Regions from separate parts of the Paenibacillus sp. FSL M7-0656 genome, predicted to be linked through region 1. Evidence: a T-box and tRNA genes for the amino acid it is inferred to sense, from the RefSeq annotation. Region 1 holds a T-box; the other regions hold tRNA genes.
What was found. A T-box is a leader RNA that pairs with one kind of tRNA and senses whether it is charged. The one in region 1 lies ahead of leuS (leucine--tRNA ligase), so its partner is inferred to be a tRNA-Leu.

Region 1 (5,388 bases):
ATATGTATCAGCGGTTTGAAGAAGTTCATGTCCAGCGTGCATATAATCCGGACTGGATGAAGCTGGAATTATCCAAGGCAGGTTTTAGAGACGTGAAGGTATATGCGGATTTTGAATGGAAAGAGGCCGGAGACAGCGCACAGCGCTTGTTCTACGTGGCTGTGAAGTAAGAGCGAATAATGAGAACTGTCCTTATGGTGCATAAGGGCAGTTTTTTGTTTGATTTTTTATGGAGAATGAATAGCAATAGTCTTAAATAGGATAAAGGAATGCAAGAAAAGACATAATCACGTGACAAAAAGTATTGCCAGTTAAAGTAAAGGAGGCGATAATAGTTGGATAGAAAGCGTTCTCTGAGAAGATAAATCAATTGTCAATGTGAGGTGTAGAAATGGAAAGTACATATAAAACAAGACTTACGTCAGAACAGTTGAATGCCATAATAGAGCAGCATTTCTCTGCAAGTATACAGGACTACAAGGAAATGGTGGATGGCTGGGCCAATCATGCATATCTCATTACACTGAGTGACGCACAGCGAGTGGTACTCAAAATTGCACCGTCAGCTTCGACAAATCTGATGCGCTGTGAACAGGATCTCATGATTTCCGAAGTTGAGGCACTACGCCTCATTACGGAGCTACAGGATGTTCCCGTACCCCAAGTGTTGGCTTATGATGATTCGTTAACTATGGCTTCAGCGCGCTATTTTATCATGGAGTACATGTCTGGAGTGCCCTATAATCAGGTCAAGGATCAATATTCTGCGGAAGAGCAGGAGGCCATTGAACACCAGCTCGGTCGGTACAATCGTCGAATTAATGAAATCAAGGGTGAGCAGTTTGGATATTTCTCGGAGCAAAAACAGCGATATTCCACATGGAAAGATGCATTTATGAATCTGATGGATGACATTCTTACCGACGGGGAAGAAGCCGGGATTACATTTTCGATCGATTACCCTGAATTGAGACGCCTGATTGAAGAAAAATCGGATGTGCTGGACGATGTCAAAGAACCTGTGCTTATCAGTTGGGATCTGTGGGATGGCAATGTACTAGTGGACGCGGGTCGAATCACAGCGATTATTGATTTTGAACGTTCACTGTGGGCAGATCCTCTGATGGAGCATTATTTCAGTCATTTTAACTATACGCCTGGTTTTGTGAAAGGGTATGGGCATGCGATTACGACTGAAAGTGAGCTGAAAAGAAGAAGTCTCTATGACTTGTACTTTGACCTGGTGCTGCGTATTGAGTGCGCTTATCGTCAATATGATAATCAGGAACATGTGGATTGGACCATTCATAATCTGGAGGAAGGCATTGAGCGTTTTCGGTTATCCTGAACAGCAACGAGTATTATTGAACGGTACGAACCGTGTGACTTAAAAGGGTCATTATAACGTGTAATATTGACTTTGCGCTTGCTTTTTTATATAATGGTCCCGATATTGTATACATATTTCGATGATAAGGATCAGTAGTAATTCCTGTACATAACAGAGAGCCGGCGGTTGGTGCAAGCCGGTTGACAGTGATTTGCGAACTCGCCTTGGAGAAATGCGGTGATTACACCATTCTGTTTAACCTGCTTGTATAAAGCTTGGGTTCAGGAATGGAAATCCGCATCGGTTAACCGCCGTTACAGGTCCAAAGGGAGTGGATGACGAAGCACGTTCGTCCGCTAACTAGGGTGGTACCACGGGAATTCAACCTCTCGTCCCTAGCGCTGCAAACGCTACGGGATGCTGAGGTTTTTTTGTTGCAATTAAAGCTAAAGTGAATAACCTGAAGGAGGAACAATAGATGAGTGAGAATAACCAGCCGAAACACGGCTATCAGCCACAAGTCATGGAAAAAAGTTGGCAGCAATACTGGGATGCAAATAAAACGTTTAAAACGGGTGAGGACCCTGCTAAACCGAAATTTTATGCACTGGATATGTTCCCTTATCCATCCGGTTCAGGTCTGCACGTAGGTCACCCGGAAGGATATACGGCAACGGATATCGTTTCCCGTTACAAACGTATGCGCGGTTACAACGTATTGCACCCAATGGGTTGGGATGCTTTCGGTCTGCCTGCTGAGCAACATGCACTGGATACAGGTGAACATCCACGGGATATTACATTCCGTAATATTGACAATTTCCGTCGCCAGATCAAATCGCTTGGTTTCTCCTATGACTGGGATCGTGAGATCAGCACAACGGACCCTGAATACTATAAATGGACGCAATGGATCTTTATTCAGCTGTACAACAAAGGTCTGGCTTATGTGGATGAAGTTGCAGTTAACTGGTGTGAAGCCCTTGGAACGGTACTTGCTAATGAAGAGGTTATTGATGGCAAGAGTGAACGCGGAGGACATCCGGTTGTACGCAAACCGATGCGTCAATGGGTTCTGAGAATTACCGAGTATGCAGAGCGTCTGTTGGAAGACCTGGAAGAGTTGGATTGGTCTGAAAGCATCAAGGATATGCAGCGCAACTGGATCGGTAAATCGACAGGGGCGGAAGTTGTATTTGCCATTGAGGGTCGCGAGGAAGTTATCAAGGTGTTCACTACCCGTGCGGACACATTGTTCGGTGCGAGCTTTGCAGTACTGGCTCCGGAACATGAGTTGGTAGAAGCAATTACAACCGATGACCAACGTGAAGCTATTCAGGCTTATCAGGAGCAGGCTTCTCGTAAGAGTGATCTGGAACGTACAGATTTGGCCAAAGATAAAACAGGTGTATTCACTGGCGCTTATGCAATCAACCCTGTTAATGGTGCAAAACTGCCGATCTGGATTGCTGATTACGTTCTTGCAGGTTACGGTACAGGTGCGGTTATGGCAGTTCCGGGTCATGATGCACGCGACTGGGAATTTGCGAAGCAGTTCGGTCTGGATATCATCGAGGTTATTCAAGGTGGAGACGTTACACAAGAGGCATTTTCAGGTGATGGCGCGCATGTGAATTCCGATTTCTTGAACGGACTGAACAATGAAGAAGCGGTTGCCAAGATGATTGATTGGTTGGAAGAGAACGGTAAAGGACAAGGAAAAGTAACCTATCGTCTGCGCGATTGGCTGTTCAGCCGTCAGCGTTACTGGGGTGAGCCAATCCCGATTCTGCATCTGGAAGACGGAACGATGAAGACCGTACCTGAGGATCAACTTCCACTGCTACTGCCTGATATCGACCAGATCAAACCTTCGGGTACAGGAGAATCACCACTGGCGAATGTTACGGAGTGGGTGAATACGATAGATCCGGAAACGGGAATGAAGGCACGTCGCGAGACCAATACCATGCCACAATGGGCGGGTAGCTGCTGGTATTACCTGCGCTTTATCGATCCGCACAATGACAAGGAACTGATCTCCAAGGAGAAACAGCAGCAGTGGCTGCCAGTTGATCTGTACATTGGCGGAGCAGAGCACGCAGTACTTCACTTGCTGTACGCTCGTTTCTGGCACAAAGTGCTGTATGATCTGGGTGTTGTGGAGACTAAAGAGCCTTTCCACAAACTGGTGAACCAAGGTATGATCCTGGGTACCAATAATGAGAAAATGAGTAAATCACGTGGTAATGTCATTAATCCGGATGAAATCGTCAATGAATTCGGTGCAGATACATTGCGTCTGTACGAGATGTTCATGGGACCATTGGAAGCGACAAAACCGTGGAATGCAAACGGGGTTGAAGGCATGCACCGCTTCCTGTCACGTGTATGGCGTCTCTTCATTAACGAAGATACAGGAGCCATCAATGACAAGATTACGGTGGACGGTGGAACGGATGAGTTCAAACGGACTGCTCACAAAACGATCAAAAAGGTTACGGATGATCTGGAACATCTGCGCTTCAACACATCCATCAGCCAGCTGATGATTTTCATCAACGATGCATACAAAGCGGACACACTGCCTCGTGAAGCGATGGAGAAATTTGTGCAGCTGTTGTCACCACTGGCACCGCATATGGCAGAGGAACTGTGGAGCCGTTTGGGTCACGAAGGTGGGATCTCTTACGTGGCTTGGCCTGAATATGATGAGTCCATGACAGTGGATGCGGAAGTAGAAATCGTTGTTCAGGTAAATGGTAAAATTGTAACTCGTGCTACGATCGCGAAGGATCTGGATGCACAGGGTATGCAGGACTTTACGATGGAGCTGGCACCTGTTAAGCAGGCGCTGGAAGGCAAGACCATTCGCAAGGTCATTGCCGTTCCAGGCAAACTCGTTAATATTGTTGCCGGTTAATCTCACCGGCTCGGAATAGTTCATCCAGCTTTAACAAATCTTCATCATATTTGTCATGTGTCGTGTGGATCAGGCTGTCGAAAACGCCGTCAAGACTAACCTTCAGCAGTGCAAGTGCCTGAGCGGTAATACCGCCAGGTACAGCGACACGAGCCTGAAGCTCTTGCGGGGTGTATCCTCCTTCGGTGAGAAGCTTGCCTGTTCCCAGGAGCATTTCGCCAGCCAGAGCGCAGGCATCTGCCCTTTTAATGCCTGTCAGCTTCACTGCACTTTCGATCCACTGTTCCAAAAAGAACGATATGAATGCAGGTCCGCAGCTGGAGAAGTCGGATGTGATTCGTGTACAGGCTTCATCCACTTGGTACGGCCTGCCTATATGACTGAGCAGACTTTCCAACACAGCGCGGTCTTCACTGGTCATTCGTTCGCCATGTATGCAGAGGGATGCTCCACTCCCGACTTGGTGTGTGACACTGGGAATTACTTTGGAGACTTTGCAAGGAAGTGAAGATTCCAGATGTCGCAGCTGCACGGGACTGGTGATCGAGACAATTATATGATTGGGATTCACGACAGGCAGGATGTCGTCAATAACATGTTTGAATTCAAGCGGCTTCACGCACAGGAAGATGATATTACTTCGGATCACCGTTTCCCGATTGCTCTGGGATTCATGCAGACCGGGGTAACGGAGGGATAACTGACGTACTTTGGACGGGGTTCGATTGCTGGCCGCGATCTGCCGGGGCTCAAGTGCACCCGATTGGATCAGGGCATAGATTAGCAGGCTGCCCATGCTGCCGGTTCCGATAAATCCAACCTTCATTGTTTCAGGCCTCCTTTCATGCTTTACGGTACTGGCGCAGTTCATTCCCTCTATTCTATGCGTGAGGACCTGTTTCACATGACATGAAAAATGCACAACTTGTTTCATCAGGAAAGTTCAACGGTTCGGAAGCACCGCCCGTGTTCGAAATGAATGATTTTGAATTCAGGGAGAGGTGTGGAAGAATGAGATGGAACAAAGGGATGACTATTGCTGCTGCGGTGGTTGGAAGTATACTTATATTATGGTCGGGCAAAAGTGAACAACCACCTAGTGGCTGGGAACCCTTGCAGCTCGGCACCGAGAAGC
Region 2 (5,388 bases), 180 kb from region 1:
TCCAACAGATTGTGAAGACACATGAGCCTGCGGCACGGAATAAACAAATTCGTCTGCTCTGTCATGCTGATCTGAATGTTCCTGATGTGCTTATCGGTGATCCGCTAAGACTTCGGCAGGTACTGGATAATTTGCTGAGTAATGCAATTAAGTTCACAGAACAAGGTGAAGTGCAGTTACAGGTGGATGTGAGGCAACAACTGATGGATACCGTTGTATTGGTATTCTCTGTGCGTGATACGGGAATTGGCATTCCTCAGCATCAGATCGAACCATTGTTTGATGCATTTACCCAGACCGACATCTCCCATGCGCGCCGATTTGGCGGAAGCGGTCTTGGTCTGACCATCTGCAAAGAACTGCTGGAACTGATGAATGGTCAGATTTCGGTGGAGAGTACAGAGGGGAAAGGTACACAGTTTGAGGTGACACTGCCCTTGCTGCGCCAACAGGCCATTCCCAATGTAGGATAATCAATCAAGCAGAACAGCCGGGCGGTCTCGGCTGTTTTTTTATTGTATTGGATTGTTTTACGAACGGGCGTTCTGTTATAATGCAAGTGTTGAATGGGGGAGACACAGCATGAGTAAGAGACGCACAAGAAGAAAACGTAAAGGTAAGCAAGGTTTCAAAAAGCAGGTTCTGACGCTGGTAGCAATGCTACTGGTAGCCCTCTATGCCTGGCCTGGGGGCGAATGGCCCGAGGAGATACCTAATCCATTCGGTGGGACTAATAAGAGTGTAGACCATACCATTACGTTCCCTTCAGAGCGTTATCCCGAAACAGCCAAACATATTAAAGCTGCTATCAAGGCCGGGCATTCGGATGTATGCACCATTAATCGTAATGGAGCGGAAGGCAATCGGGATCTATCACTTAAGGGTGTTCCGGTCAAAAAAGGTAAGGATCGTGACGAGTGGCCCATGGCGATGTGTGCTGAGGGAGGAACAGGTGCAGATATCCAGTACATTACCCCGAAGGATAATCGTGGTGCAGGTTCATGGGTAGGGAATCAGTTAAGTACATATCCGGATGGAACACGAGTGAAGTTTGTAGTGAAGTAACAACAGGATATGGTTGGGCAGAAATAAGGATTGTAAGGCCTTTGTTGTGAGGTCAGTGGCAGCGTGGTACAGGATAAGTAGAAGAGAAAAACCAGACGTGCATGCGTCTGGTTTTTTGGTGTAAAGTGCTGGCATAAATAGATCTAGTTAACGTATCTATACGGGAACTGGAGTTTCTAGGATTACAGAGCCGACTAAACGAGTTGCATTCCGCTTAAATGATGAGACCGGATGCTTAACAGACGCGTAACATGTTCCACCTCATCAAACGGTATCCACAGACTGCCGTGGACCGTACGTAAGGAAAGAATGGATGTATCAGCGGTACGCTCGGGAAATCCGGTTACCGTCTGACCGCTTGTATTACGAACCATGATCTGTTGCTTGCGCCGGATGGCAATTTCTACCTCTTTTTTCATAAGTCATTGCTCCTGATTATGAGATGTTAAATCCATATGTCAATGTTTTCAATGGTTAATTTGTCTTCTTTATCTAGTCTATCAGAACTAGGTATAGATTTCCAGAAGAGAAATCAACAATCTTCTAGGTGATTTGTCTTAGCTGTGGATGATCCGTTTTTGAATGGGGATTACGGGGTTATATTAGGGTAAAAGGAGGGGAACGGAATGACACAATTGATTATTGGGCTGGCCCGTACCGAGAACGAGGCTATAATTATGCTGAATAAGGTCAAAGAGGAAGGCATCAAGGATAAATATTTGGGAGCGGTGGCGAAGGAGCAGCTTAATCTGGAGCTGGTGAGCGAAAAGACGGGGCTGCCCAAACCTTTGAAGGGTGCCGGAACAGATGGTGCCTTTGGCGCTCTGAAAGGCATATTGGCTGGTCTGGGGAAGCGAATGGATCAGACGATGTCGATCGGAAATGCAGTGCGTAGACTCGCTGGTAATGAGATTGGGAGTGAGACCGATGATTTGGTGCTTACACTGACTGAAGCGGGGATCTCGGAGGAGGATGCGCGGTATTACGAAGATTGGCTGTTAAAGGACCATATCTTGGTTATCGTGGAGTGCAGTGAGGAAGAAGCGGCTCGTGTTCGACCTATTTTACTTTTTTAGTTTAATTTAAGGCTGATTTTAGGTTTCTTTAATGTTGGGGAGGTATTCTTATCTCACACCTCCCTTAATATAGATTGGTTTACCGGAAGTCCGGGACCGCAACTCGGACTTTCTAGGCACTGTGAGCTGACGCTTGCAGTGCCTGTTTCATTTTTTTTATTATTTTTAATAAAAGTGTTGCAAAGTTAATTAGTTCATGGTAAGATATTTCTTGTCGCCAAGAAATACATAATCCTGCCGGGGTGGCGGAATTGGCAGACGCACAGGACTTAAAATCCTGCGGTAGGTGACTACCGTACCGGTTCGATCCCGGTCCTCGGCATAACTAGGTTTATTCCCGATAGACAGTGTTAAATGGACGATAATTATCGTTGGGTTCTGTGTACTTGTAATGAAGCATTTGCAGGTACACAGGATTCGCGCAAACACACTCGAAGCACTCCACCGTAAATTGCGGAAGGGGTGTTTTTTGTTGTGGTGAGAATTACGAAAGTTAGTGTAGATAATCGTGGGAAGCGGCGTAGCGCGGTTCCTCGATTATAAGCGTGCTGAGGGGTTAGCCGAGCAGACGCAGAGCGACTATACGCGGCACGGCTTTATTCGGAAGTATCCGAGCGCTTGGTCAACGGCAGATAGACTTGCGGATGCGGCCTTCAAGTATCTGGCGGAAGATAAACGCATTGCTCTTGTTCGGCGGTCAGAAAAGGCCGACGTCCAATAGGTGGTTCGAGTCGCAGACCGTGGATTCCCTCTCTGCGATAGGCGTTTATGTAATTGTAGACGGTGGAAAGTGAACATCCGATGAACTTGCTGATGTCCTTTCTGGACACTCCATGAAGATTAAGCAAGATCGTTTGATATCTTTCGTGCATTCGCAAGTCCTGGTCGCTATGATGGCTGTCTTCATTGCCAAAATTTCAGGATTGTTCGGTCTTCATTAAGGAGTTTTGATAGTTTCACTTGTCGTACCTCACAGGCTCATAGGGTAATGATTTTACGATATACGGCATTGTTTCCGCTGTCCAAAAATATACCCAGAAAATGGAGTCAAAGGGAAAAATATTGACAGGTACCTTGCAATAAACGGTAGTAGGTGGTAATATTTGTATTAACAGCTACTGTTTATTGCTCAGTACTAAATAAAGCGTGGTGAAAAATTATGAATGTTCAATTCAAGAAGGGTGTGTTGGAGCTTTGTGTTCTTGTTTTAACATCAAAAAAGGACCGTTACGGATATGAGTTAGTTGAACAGATATCGCAAAAATTTGAAATAGCGGAGGGAACCATCTATCCGTTGTTAAGAAGACTGGCTTCGGAAGGATTATTTTCAACCTATTTATCCGAATCGGATGAGGGACCTCCCCGCAAATACTATAAGATTACCGATGAGGGAAGGAAAGTTATGAACAAAATGATTGAAGAATGGAACGCTTTTGCCGTAGGAGTGCAGGAAATGATTGGGGAGGGATCGGATTGAATAAAGAAGCCTATCTAAATGAATTGGCACAGTATCTGAAGCTGCTTCCTCCTGAGGAATTTACTGATATTATGGCTGAATTCAGGGAACATTTTGAGTTTGCCAAATTAAGCGGACGGTCTGAAGCAGAGGTGATCTCCAAGCTGGGAAATCCCCGATTGGTTGCTCGTGAAGTACTTGCCCAGTCTCAAATTGCAAAGGCGGATAAATCGCCTACGCTCTTAAGCGTAACTAAAGCGGTTTTGGCAACAGTGAGTTTAGGATTGTTCAACTTAATTATCGTTATGCTGCCATTTGTCGCTTCTTTAGTTATCATTGCCGGGGGATTCGGCTTTGCAATTTTCTTAATCATTTCGCCGATCTTATTCATTATTCAGAATCAGTCGGTCGCGTTTTTCTTCAATGATATTTTTCTTATGCTTGTCTTGGTCGGTGGAGGAATTTTGATAGTCATTGGAGCATTAAAATTTACCCGAATTTATTACAATCTTGTTATCAGGTATCTGAAATATAATTTGAAAGTCATAAAAAGGATGTGAACTATATTGAAAAATAGATTCCGGAACTTAACCAGACTTGCTCTTCTACTGATCGTTATCGGAGTAATTGGAAATGTAGTGCTGTATATGTTAGGAAAGTCGCCATTCAATTTGGGTGAGATTTCTACTGAACAAAATGTTCGGATGGACCAGACAACAAACGTCCTTATCCATACAGAAACAGGGACGGTAGATGTGGTGCCAATTAAGGGACATGAAATCAAGGCAAATTTGGAGGGAAAGACAACAAAGCAGTCGCTGAAGGATTACCGGCTGGATATCACTCAGGATCAGGGACAAACCAGAATTGAAGTTGTTCAGGACAGCAAATTCCGTTTCTTTGATATCTATACGAACCTTAAACTCACGATAGGGATTCCTGAAACCCAGTTAAACCAGCTGCAGGTTGTGACTGACACAGGAAATATTTATGTAGGCTCCGTCTTGGCGAGCGAATATCGGGTGATAAGCGACACGGGTTCTATAAAGATGGATATAAAAGAAGGGGTAATAAACGCAGAAACAAATACGGGAGCAATCACTGCTTCTTTTGTTAACATAAGTCAAAATATCCGTGCTACATCTGATACGGGAGATATTCTCATCCAAACAGCTGAAGCTCCCCAAGCACTGCGCACCAAATTGTTTGCGGATTCTGGAACCATTAAGGTGACACTGCCGAATTATCAGGATGGTTATATCGGTGAGGGAGGCCCATTGGTAGAACTTATCTCCGACACCGGCAATCTTGAGATCAAACAGAATTCAGGCGAATATCAGGAAGAAAAATAAGATTAATTTTAGGGGGCGTCCTTTTGATAACACAAAATTCCAAGAAAGAAACTTTAATCAAGACGGTTGATTTATGCAAAGTCTACACCTCGGGAAATGAACAGTTTCTCGCAGCTAAAAGTATTAATCTTGAAGTATACAAAGGTGACTTTACGGTTATTATGGGCAGTTCGGGCTCGGGTAAATCTACGTTATTATACCTCCTCAGCGGCCTAGATGGAATCACTTCCGGAGAAGTGATTTTCAAAGGAGAACGAATTGATGAATATTCAGAAAAGGAAATTACGGATTTCAGGTCCAACAAAATCGGCTATGTGTATCAATCGATTAATTTGATTCCTGATTTCACATTGCTTGAAAATGTTGCTTTCCCGGGGTACGTGGCTGGCCGCAGCAAAAAGGATGTGAATAAACAAGCATTAGACCTGTTGAATAGGAT
Region 3 (5,388 bases), 4.4 Mb from region 1:
TTACCATTAGTGAAATAGGTAAGCGATAGTCACCCTTTTCCCGAAGAACTTCGTTTATGAGACTGTGTATCGAATTCTTTTTCCTTTTTCCCCACCCACAGAGATACAGCGAAAGGAATCATACCAAACCACTTCATCGCCCACGGCTCTTTCCTTTTGGTGCGGCTTTTCCGCTCATCCTTCGGCGTATCGATATAATGAACAACACGCTGCGTAATGTATTTTACTAACTCATCACTTTTGGCCATAATTCTGCCTCCTTCGCTCCTGCACATTCGCGGAGCTTACGATAGTTCTATTGTGTGCAGGATGTGCAGTGGTTAAACATTTTTTTATTGAAAGAAGTATGAAAACCCTCAAAATGCACAGTCTAATGCCAAAGGTATCCATACAGTCTGTAATCTGCATCGAGTACCTATTTCATGAAGGAGTGTGTATTCCCATGTATAAGCTGCTGACCGCTTCGGTGGCCTTGCTCATTAGCTTCCATTGTCTTCCCATCCTGCCCCACCATGTCGCGCATGAAAAAGCAGCCCCGTCCCAGAACAGTCCATCCATGCTGCCAGTGACCGATGGAGATGCTTATCGCTCAAGTCATCATGCCTTTGCAGCACCCGTTATCCTGCTCGACGTAGGCCATGGCGGTATTGACGGTGGTACGTCAGCCCAAGGTGTGCTGGAAAAAGATATCAACCTCGCCATTAGCCAAAAGGTCTATCTCCTGCTTCGCAGCAAAGGTTATGCCGTTATCATCAATCGGCTTGGTGATTATGCACTTAGCGATGAGAACCGCTGGCTGAACAGCCGCTCCCGTCATACCAGAGATCTTGCCCAACGTAAAAGCCTTAGCGAAGAAGTAAGTACAGATATCGTGGTCAGCATTCATGCGAACTGGAGTCCCCGATCGAATGCACACGGCCCGGTGGTATTGCACCAGAAAGAAGGCAGGAGTTATTTGCTGGCCCAATCCATTCAGGACGCCATGAACGAGTTATACGAAACGGAGCACGGGGTCGTATGGGGCAAGCCCTTTTATATATTGAATTACGTGAAGCAACCTGCCGTCATCGTCGAAACCGGATTTTTGAGCAATGCGGCAGATCGAACCAGAATGAGTGACCCCACTGAGCAAAAACGAATCGCCCAGTCCATTGCCAATGGCATTATTTATTATCTGTCGGTAGTGTAGGAGCAGAATGCCATTGCCACACATCTCGAACCAGATCACCGATTCCTACAAATTGAACCTGATTTTGCAGACGGGAGACAGATTCACGAATTACTGCGGATGTGTTCATCCCTGAATGGCCGACATGACCAATGACAACACAGATATCCTTATCGATCGCACGCTGAGCAGCCAGATCCAGTTGCTTGCGAATGTGTTGCTTGGAGTTTTGATCATCCAGGAAAATGTCATTACCTACAGGTGGCATGTTTTTGGATACGGCCAGTTCCCCCACTACGGAGCGAAAGTTCGTACGGCTGTCTACAAAGAAGAGGCCCCGCTCTTTGCATACATCGAGCACAATGGACATGATGCGTTTGTCCGAAGTAATTTTGGAACCCATATGATTGTTCATGCCAATGGCGTGTGGCACATCATCAATCGCTTTCTCCACACGTTCCCGTACTTCTTCATCTGTTAGATTGGATGTGATTGCACCCGGGCCCAGCCATTCCGGTCGTCCTTTCTTGGGTTCCATGGGCATATGCACAATCACATCCATCCCCTTTTCATGTGCAGCTATCGCATCTTTCTTCGTTGTTGGCAAAAAAGGCATGACCGCTACCGTTAGTTTAACTGGCATCGCCAGGATCTCTGCCGTACCCTTCATGTCATTACCAACATCATCGATGATAATCGCTAACCGTTTGTGATTCGATGTGGATTCTGAAGCTGTCACTGTAGGCCCACCTGCCGATATGCCTGCGTAAAACACAATCAATAATGCCATGATAGTTGCAATGAATCGATAATTCTTTCTCTGTACCTTCATCATGATTCCCTCCCCGTAACTTCTGTGATCTCATTGTTTGATAATGAAGGGAGGAATATGTAAGCCAAAGCCTTCCTTAATGATAATATCCCCGCCATTGAAGACCTCTATCTCTAGTGAAGATCTCCATCATTCCAGTTTTCTCCTTAGCATTCAGACAATAACTGTCATTGAACAGTTGGAAAATAGAGATTAATTAGAAAAAATACTGTAATTTGTCAGGTTTTCAGTTTAGGAATTATTTAGTAGAATCAACAAATGAAAGAGGTTCTATGCTTCATTTCTATCCTATGATTTATGGAAGGAGGTTTTGAAAGGGTTTACATAAAATAAATGCCAGACAATCCGCTATTTTGTTTGTTATTCCTGGTTGCGGTTTCTCTATGTAACTTACTATTATCGAGGAGGATGAAAGTAGTGAAATTCAAACTAAAAAAGACGATTAATGTTCTTTTGGCCTGTTTAACAGCCCTGCCTTTGATGTTAACCCCGACAAATGTGTCAGCAGCCAGTGATGCCAACATTAATTTGTCCTCGGAAAAACAGCTGATCAAGGGCTTTGGGGGCATTAACCTTCCTGCCTGGATTGGTGATCTGACTCCCGCTCAACGTGAAACTGCTTTTGGTAATGACCAGAATCAATTAGGCTTCTCCATTCTCAGGATCTACGTTGATCCAGATTCTAATAACTGGTACCGTGAAGTTGCCACAGCCAAGCGGGCTATCGAAAAGGGTGCTATTGTATTTGCATCCCCATGGAATCCTCCAAGCAGCATGGTTGAAACGTTCAACCACAATGGTGACACAAATGCCAAACGTCTGAAATACGACAAATATGCCGCATATGCGCAACATCTGAACGACTTTGTAACCTACATGAAAAATAACGGCGTAGATCTGTATGCCATTTCTGTGCAAAATGAACCCGATTATGCTCATGACTGGACCTGGTGGACTCCACAAGAGATCCTTCGATTCATGAAAGAAAATGCCGGGTCCATTCAAGGTACCAAAGTCATGGCGCCTGAATCCTTCCAATACTTAAAGAACATATCCGACCCAATCCTGAATGATCCGCAGGCACTTGCCAACATGGACATTCTGGGAGCACATACGTATGGAACCCAGATTTCGAATTTTGCCTACCCTCTCTTTAAGCAAAAAGGAGCCGGTAAAGAACTGTGGATGACTGAGGTGTATGTTCCGAACAGTGACAACAACTCAGCAGACCGCTGGCCTGAAGCATTAGACGTTTCCTATCACATGCACAATGCCATGGTAGAAGGTGATTTCCAGGCCTACGTGTGGTGGTACATCCGCAGACAGTATGGTCCGATGAAAGAGGACGGTACCATAAGCAAACGCGGGTATAATATGGCTCATTTCTCTAAATTCGTGCGTCCAGGCTACCTGCGAGTCGATGCAACGAAAAATCCGGATACAAACACATTTGTCTCAGCCTATAAAGGTGATAACAAAGTCGTCGTCGTGGCGATTAACCGTGGAACTTCAGCCACAAGCCAAAAATTCGTTCTGCAGAATGGTAATGCCTCTACTGTGTCCTCATGGATTACGGACAGCAGTCGAAACCTGGCAAGCGGAACCCCGCTTACCGTATCCAATGGAGCCTTCACGGCACAGCTCCCGCCTCAGAGCGTAACAACGTTTGTTGCCAACGTTACTGGCGGAAATAGCGGCGGGAATACAGGCAGTGGCACTACGTATGAAGCCGAGACCGGAACGTCACTTACGGAAGCTGCCATTGAAACAATCTACCCCGGTTACACTGGCTCCGGGTATGTTAACTTCAATGCGATGACTGGTTCAGCCATTCAATGGAACGGCATTAATAACACGACAACAGGTACCAAAAACGTAAAGTTTCGTTATGCGCTGGAAAGCGGCACACGGAACCTCGACATTTTTGTGAACGGAACCAAAGTCATCAGCAACGAGCCCTTTCCGGCTACGGGAAGCTGGTCCACTTGGGTTGAAAAAACAATACAGGTCCCCATGAACACGGGGACCAATACATTGAAAGTGGTCACCACTGGATCGGAAGGACCAAATATTGACAGCGTTAATGTTACCGCAGCACAATAAACGTTCCGTATGGCTGATGGAAGACATTTGCTGTACGTGCAGCTAAGCACTAACCTCTTGAATACTCATCACTAAAGTTAGTGTTATATCAAAAAATGCAAAAAAAGACTCCTTAAGCGTTAGCTTAAGGAGTCTTTTTTTTAGATGCGGTCGAGAGGACTCGAACCTCCACGGGGGTTAGCCCACACGGACCTGAACCGTGCGCGTCTGCCAATTCCGCCACGACCGCATATTGTATCTCCGTCATCCATATCGGCGACAAGAAATAATATATCATGCGTAATCTATCATGTCAACACTGAAAATAATAACAATAAAGCCCGAATCAGACGTCCATGTCGATTCGGGCTTTACCTTTAACTGCTGCTAATAGTTTGGTTCATTAAAACGGAAGCATACTACAAATTACAGCTTGGAAGGCCAGTTGCCATACCATGCATAACCGCCTCTTCTTTCTTTATCAATATCACTTAATTTGTATTTAACTACCCCGTCACGACCAATGAAGATTGGTTTATCCGTTCCGATCTCATAGAAGCGTGCCCAAATTGGTGCAGCTTTGGAATCAGCGATAATTTTACTATCTCCATTAGCTCTTTCATACTTGTAACCCGTTATTTTCACTTTGTTAAACCAAGCCTCCGCTCCTTTAATGGATGCGGTAATTTTAGCGTTAGCAGGTCTGGTTTTCAAAAATTTAACAATCGTTACACTCTCTCCAGCTGTCAACGATGGCACTTCGTAGATTCTTGCGCTCGCTGGTTTAAGAGAGCTGGAATCATGTTGTTGTCCCCATGCTGTCAGCTTACCACCTGAAACGACCTGTGTATTCAGAATCGCCTCCACACCTTTGGCAACTGAATTTTTACTGCGGTTAGCAAGTGTGCTGTCGATAAATGAGAAATCACCTTTTCGTGCTGCTACTTCATCCAGCATGATCATTACATTAATCATGGCATCATCATTGTAAGTGATGTGCTTGTGGTATCCGGAGCTTTGGTAAACTTGTGGCCACCCGCCGTTTGAATACTGCATGTTGATCAAAAAGTTAATTCCTTTGATTGCAGCTGTGGAGTAACGCGGATCATTCGTCTTTTTAAATTCCTTCGCCAATCTTCTAATTTCTGAGTATGTAGCCTTGTTGTCTATCGTGGACTTTGCCCACTCTCCACTTGTCTGTTTATAATCTTTTCTCCAACCTCCATCCGGCAGCTGGTTCTTCAAAATATCAGAAATACTCGCTGTAGTACCCGACGCATCTGCAGCAGATACCGTCCCTACAGGG
Region 4 (5,388 bases), 3.7 Mb from region 1:
TCAGCTTGTCCTGAATCTGTTTTTGATGCCCCTCGTCTTCAACAAATGTGCGAATTGCCACTCTCATAGGCCATTGCTCATATTTTCGGTAACAGCTCGCGAACAGTTCGCGTACCGCCTCAATTGTCACCGGATACCCCAAAGCACAAGCTTCACGGACAAACTGTCCGATAATATCATCAACCGGCTCCCATTCATCCACCAGCGTATCTCCAACATCAAAAAACAACCATTTCAATCCACCTACATCCGGCACGCCAATTCCTCCTTGTAAGCATAAAAAAGAAGACTCACCATCCTGCATGAGTCTCCTCAAACTTCCGTTTATCGATACATTCAATTATAACAGGCACCTTACACCTGAGCAATCACAAGCTATGGCATTAACCATTGAGGAGAAAGCCAACTTCCCCATTGAGCGAATATACAATCCGGTCTGCGCCCATGCCCCGATAGATGCCCTTAGGATGACTCTGCTCCGTAATGACGCACAGGGATTTCGATGTCCATGAACGGCAGATCTGTAAATAACGACAGGTCAGATTCAGGCTGTTCTCGAAAATAAACACGTTGCCTACGCTGCCCTGCGGCAAAAACCATTTTTGAGCTGCAGCCGTATTCATGCGAATGACATGTTCTACTCCGATTCTACGGAGTCTTCGCTCTTCCCCTGCACTGTTGGTTAGAACGGCAAACGGCATTTTTTTGTACATCAGCAATTTGATAAATTTACGTCCTGCTTCATTTGGAGCAGTCACTAAGATCATCTCAGTATCCATCATTCGTTCCTCCCTTGGCGTGAAAAGACAACAAAAAAGAAGCGTGGGGGACCAAGGCCTCCCGAACGCTTCTTAAATAACCCATGGCGAAAACACCATGAACCAGCGTACGGCTTGTTGCCTCTCCCTTTAACGCTTACGAGGTTAGCTGACGGATTCGGGCGCGAGAGTCGCCCTATTTCCGGCTGTCACCGGAAAATTCACCCCATGAATGCCCACTGTCCTGGACAGCGCATTCCGTTGGTTCCCCCGTTTCCCATTCATTAATGAATGGAAACTCAGCGATTAAAACATCGTTCGTATATCTTAAGGTAAGATCGAGCGATATTATCGTTTGTTTCGTTTTTCAAGTACAATTTAGTTTAAATTGAAATTACGTTATGAATCATACACCCGTGCCATGTCGGTGTAAAGTCCGCCCAGATCACCAAATCGGCAGATTTTTGCCAATTCCTATCCATAATAACGCTTACAACAAAGTTATACTCTATCTATCTCTTCAAGGCTATCTAATTCTCACTCTGGCGTAAATCACTTCGCAATTCATTCACGTATTCTGCACAACTTGCCTGTTTTGATTCTTTTAACACCATATTAGTTTTGAAATATTTAATTGCAACCAATATAATAGAAGATATAAGAGTAAATAAATGGAGGCGATTTAGATGACAGTCTACGATTACAAAGTGAATACCCTTCGCGGTCAAGAAGTTGAAATGTCCGACTACCGTGACAAAGTGCTCCTGATTGTGAATACGGCAAGCTCATGCGGCCTTACCCCTCAATTCAAAGGTCTGCAAGAATTGCAAGACAAGTTTCAAGATGCTCCATTTGAAGTGCTTGGTTTCCCAAGTAACCAGTTTGCACAGGAAAAAGGATCTTCCGACGATATTGCCGAGTTCTGTCAGATGAATTATGGCGTGAGTTTCCCCATGTTTGAGAAAATTGATGTGAACGGCTCAAGCGCTCACCCTCTTTTCCAACACCTTAGCACAGAGGCTCCTGGCCTGCTCGGCTCCAAAGCAATCAAATGGAATTTCACCAAATTCCTCGTGGATCAGAACGGACAGGTCATTAAACGTTATGCTCCCAAAACAACACCGGACAAGATTGAAGAAGATATCAAGAACTTACTTCAAAAATAATACACAGGCCACCCGTAGCCGGAAGGTAGAGCAGCATTGCCCCGGTAATGGGTGGCCTTTTTTCCTCAACTTTGATGTCATACTGTTCGAAAAAGACAAAAAAAAGAAGCTTCCCATTAATGGAAAGCTTCTTTTTAATCGTTCATATGATGCGGTCGAGAGGACTCGAACCTCCACGGGCATACGCCCACTACCCCCTCAAGATAGCGTGTCTGCCATTCCACCACGACCGCATGTCGTAAATAATCGGCAACAGAATTGATTATACCGGGTTCAGAACTAAAAGTAAAGTATTTTTTAATACTTCTTTTTCAGCTAGGCATTTTCATCAAAAATCGCATAATCTCGTCATCTTTACCCATGAACTGCATATGATTAGATTTGATCCCCTCTTTTTCGGTAAGAGCCGATCTTTTTGATTCATTTATATATAGTCCTCCATGAACTTCACCACATAAATAACACAATAAGTTATATAAAATAACACAAATATTAAATTCCAGATTTAATCCATTAATTTTCACGGATACTATTGACAAAAAGCGGACATTTATGGGATGATAACTATCATATAATTCGGATTTTTAAACATAAAGCAAACAAAAAGGAATATAAATGTCACTTTAAGTGACATTTAACGAACACAGGAGGCGAATGATTGTGAACCGTGGGAATAAGCTGCTCGATTATGTCAAACTGCTTGATTCCTCTATTCAGGTTGGAGGGTTCACCCATTCCTTCGGCATGGATATCCATATCAGGGAGGGTACCATTCGTAATGCTGAAGATCTCGAATCATTCATGCGTTGTCAGTTGCATCCGAGCATCGTTCGTCTTGAAGGTATGGCCATCAAAGGTATCTATACTGCAGCAGATCACAAGGATACATGGCGGATAGCTCTTATCGACAAGCTTGTCCATGTTCAGCGAACCCCTGGAGATCTCAGAGAACAAGCTGCCGCCATGGGTAAACGATTGATCAGACTTGCACGAGCTCTGCACCCCTGGATTGAATTCAGCCAGCTCGAACAGATCTTTGCCAAATACGATTCGGTTGGCTGCCTCTCTACTGTTCATGCCTGGATTAACCACCACCTCGACATCCCGGTCGAAGAGGCGGTCCTTGGTTACCTGCATTCAGCCATGAATGCCTGCATAACCGAAGCCTCCAAAGTCATTCCCCTGAACAACGATACAACCAAGGATCTGATGGTCCGCCTGGCCACAGATCTGGAGAATGAATGGAAGACCGTCAGCGCCTCGGCTGCGGATGGACTGGCACAGCCAACCTCGATGTCCATGAAATCGTTTTTCCCCAGTTTCCATATGCTCGGAGCTGGACTTCATGCCTACAGGGCCTAATCCTCTTCCTCCTCATGCCTGCTCCCCTTCATTCAAAAAAACTAAAAAACACGCGGCAACCTCCTTGCCGACGTGTTTTTTGTCATTTTATTTGTTTTATTTACGTATTTACGCCATTTATAATCACAAAATACACTTTTTTCCGTCTTTTTTAATTGTTAGATGACGAATTTACGTATATAATAAAACATACAGCTCGCATTTCTATATATTCTACATGAAGAAAGAGCGGCTGAATACTACATTCTAACCAGGGGTGAACCCTTTTGAACAAGAAAAAACCAGTTACTCCGTTCGGATGGGCCATCAAACGACGGCTAACCGAACTTCAAGTGGACCAGAAGACCTTTTGTGAACAGCATGGCATCCCACCCTATCGTTTATCCAATCTCATTCACGGCACACGCAAAGCAACCCGATTCAGGCACCTGGTCGCTGATATTTTGGATATTCCAGATGAACTGAGATAAGATTTCTGCCAAAGGAGGGTCTCATCCATGAGACATGTTACATCCGATCTGGAGAGGCTGTCGTTCCAGTCCATACGTCACCAGCTCATCATCGTTGATGACAATTGGATTATCCAAAGTTGTAACCGTGCCTGGCAACAGGGACTTGGTCAATGCTCACCAAACCCGGATATACACAGTAGTCATAGACATTACCTGCATCTGACGGAAGCCTGGGCAAAACGAGGCAAGAACGCTAACATGGCACTTGTCGCACAGAATTTGAAAGAACGCGGAATACCCTTTAATCGAAATCATACATATGACATCTGCGTGTATACTGTATACAACGAAAAGAGGTGGTTTCGTGTAGAACTCACCCCTCTATCTTATGCAAATTCAATTCTGGATACCGATCTCGCTTTAATTGCACACATGGATATTACCGAACAAAGAAAGACAGAACACCAATTAAAAAAGGCATTGTCTGAAGTGCGCACATTGCGCGGACTGCTGCCTATTTGCGCCGTCTGCAAACAAATCAAGGACGAAGAGGAACACTGGAACTCCGTTGAGAGTTATCTGGAGAAGCATACCCACGCCGAATTCACCCATGACATCTGTCCGGAATGCATCCGGCGGTTATATCCGAAATACTCGAATATCCTGGACAAGCGTTCCTGAAACCTTTCTCCACTCGCCGACTAACTACAACTATACGGAGAGATGATGTTCAAACTGCGACATATCCAGCTCTTGCGGTGTCCCATGCAGGGTTATGGTTCCTTTGTCCATGATATAGATGTAATCTGCGGCACTTCGTACAAAATCGATACTCTGCTCTACCAGTAGAACCGAGAGGTTCCCCTTTGCCTTGAGGTGCAAAATTACCTGCCGAATGTCCTCCACGATAGAAGGCTGGATTCCTTCTGTCGGCTCATCCAGTAGCAACAACCCAGGACGCGAAGCCAATGCCCGGGCGAATGCCAACTGCTGCTGCTGTCCACCACTCAGATCCCCGCCCTGCCGTCCATACATCGTAGCAAGCACTGGGAACATCGCCAGTACATCCTCCGGGAACGTTTTTACTCCCGGTGCACTTGTCTCCAGACCGAGCAATAAGTTTTCTTTCACCGTAAGCTGCGGGAAAATCTCCCGCCCCTGCGGTACATAACCAATCCCTGCCCGTGCCCGCTTGGCTGAGTCCAAGGTGGATAACTCCTGATTTTGCCACTGAATACTGCCCTTGCGTGATTTGAGCAGCCCCATTAATGTTTTCATCAACGTTGTTTTCCCCACACCGTTACGACCCATCAGACACACCACCTGTCCAGGCTGTACATCCAGGTTCACACCACGAAGCACATTGCTTTCCCCGTAGCCAGATTCAATTCGTTGCAGCGACAGCATGGTCATCCCTCCTTTTGCCCAAATACACTTCCGCCACTTTCGGGTCTGCCTGTACCTCCGCCATCGTACCTTCCTTCAGCAGTTTCCCTTCATGCATCACCGTTACCTTGGCTGCGAACTCTCGCACAAACTCCATATCATGCTCCACCACCACAACCGAGCGCTCACGCGCAATCTCTTGCAGAAGTCGCCCGGTCTTGTGTGTTTCTTCATCCGTCATGCCTGCGGCTGGTTCGTCCAGCA

Region 2: it has a tRNA-Leu gene. The T-box ahead of leuS (leucine--tRNA ligase) is inferred to sense a tRNA for this amino acid. The anticodon was not compared.
Region 3: it has a tRNA-Leu gene. The T-box ahead of leuS (leucine--tRNA ligase) is inferred to sense a tRNA for this amino acid. The anticodon was not compared.
Region 4: it has a tRNA-Leu gene. The T-box ahead of leuS (leucine--tRNA ligase) is inferred to sense a tRNA for this amino acid. The anticodon was not compared.

The regions. Positions count from the first base shown of each region.
Region 1 is NZ_JBBOOT010000001.1:6,327,824-6,333,211, forward strand. Features, by position in the region: gene MHI01_RS27710 (class I SAM-dependent DNA methyltransferase) at 1-170, shown strand, start outside; gene MHI01_RS27715 (phosphotransferase family protein) at 392-1,348, shown strand; T-box leader at 1,461-1,730, shown strand; gene leuS (leucine--tRNA ligase) at 1,809-4,253, shown strand; gene comER (late competence protein ComER) at 4,234-5,079, opposite strand; gene MHI01_RS27730 (ComEA family DNA-binding protein) at 5,265-5,388, shown strand, end outside.
Region 2 is NZ_JBBOOT010000001.1:6,512,041-6,517,428, forward strand. Features, by position in the region: gene MHI01_RS28525 (sensor histidine kinase) at 1-473, shown strand, start outside; gene MHI01_RS28530 (NucA/NucB deoxyribonuclease domain-containing protein) at 583-1,065, shown strand; gene MHI01_RS28535 (hypothetical protein) at 1,260-1,484, opposite strand; gene MHI01_RS28540 (general stress protein) at 1,692-2,141, shown strand; tRNA gene MHI01_RS28545 (tRNA-Leu) at 2,378-2,463, shown strand; gene MHI01_RS31075 (helix-turn-helix domain-containing protein) at 2,795-3,013, opposite strand; gene MHI01_RS28550 (PadR family transcriptional regulator) at 3,301-3,618, shown strand; gene MHI01_RS28555 (HAAS signaling domain-containing protein) at 3,615-4,157, shown strand; gene MHI01_RS28560 (DUF4097 family beta strand repeat-containing protein) at 4,164-4,949, shown strand; gene MHI01_RS28565 (ABC transporter ATP-binding protein) at 4,973-5,388, shown strand, end outside.
Region 3 is NZ_JBBOOT010000001.1:1,900,512-1,905,899, forward strand. Features, by position in the region: gene MHI01_RS08130 (YqzE family protein) at 30-248, opposite strand; gene MHI01_RS08135 (N-acetylmuramoyl-L-alanine amidase family protein) at 443-1,189, shown strand; gene MHI01_RS08140 (divergent polysaccharide deacetylase family protein) at 1,164-2,003, opposite strand; gene MHI01_RS08145 (carbohydrate-binding protein) at 2,409-4,103, shown strand; tRNA gene MHI01_RS08150 (tRNA-Leu) at 4,249-4,332, opposite strand; gene pelA (pectate lyase) at 4,509-5,388, opposite strand, start outside.
Region 4 is NZ_JBBOOT010000001.1:2,593,664-2,599,051, forward strand. Features, by position in the region: gene MHI01_RS11520 (HAD family hydrolase) at 1-256, opposite strand, end outside; gene MHI01_RS11525 (hypothetical protein) at 384-779, opposite strand; cyclic di-AMP (ydaO/yuaA leader) riboswitch at 898-1,073, opposite strand; gene MHI01_RS11530 (glutathione peroxidase) at 1,445-1,924, shown strand; tRNA gene MHI01_RS11535 (tRNA-Leu) at 2,075-2,157, opposite strand; gene MHI01_RS11540 (urease accessory protein UreF) at 2,585-3,286, shown strand; gene MHI01_RS11545 (hypothetical protein) at 3,553-3,756, shown strand; gene MHI01_RS11550 (hypothetical protein) at 3,784-4,419, shown strand; gene urtE (urea ABC transporter ATP-binding subunit UrtE) at 4,450-5,145, opposite strand; gene urtD (urea ABC transporter ATP-binding protein UrtD) at 5,123-5,388, opposite strand, start outside.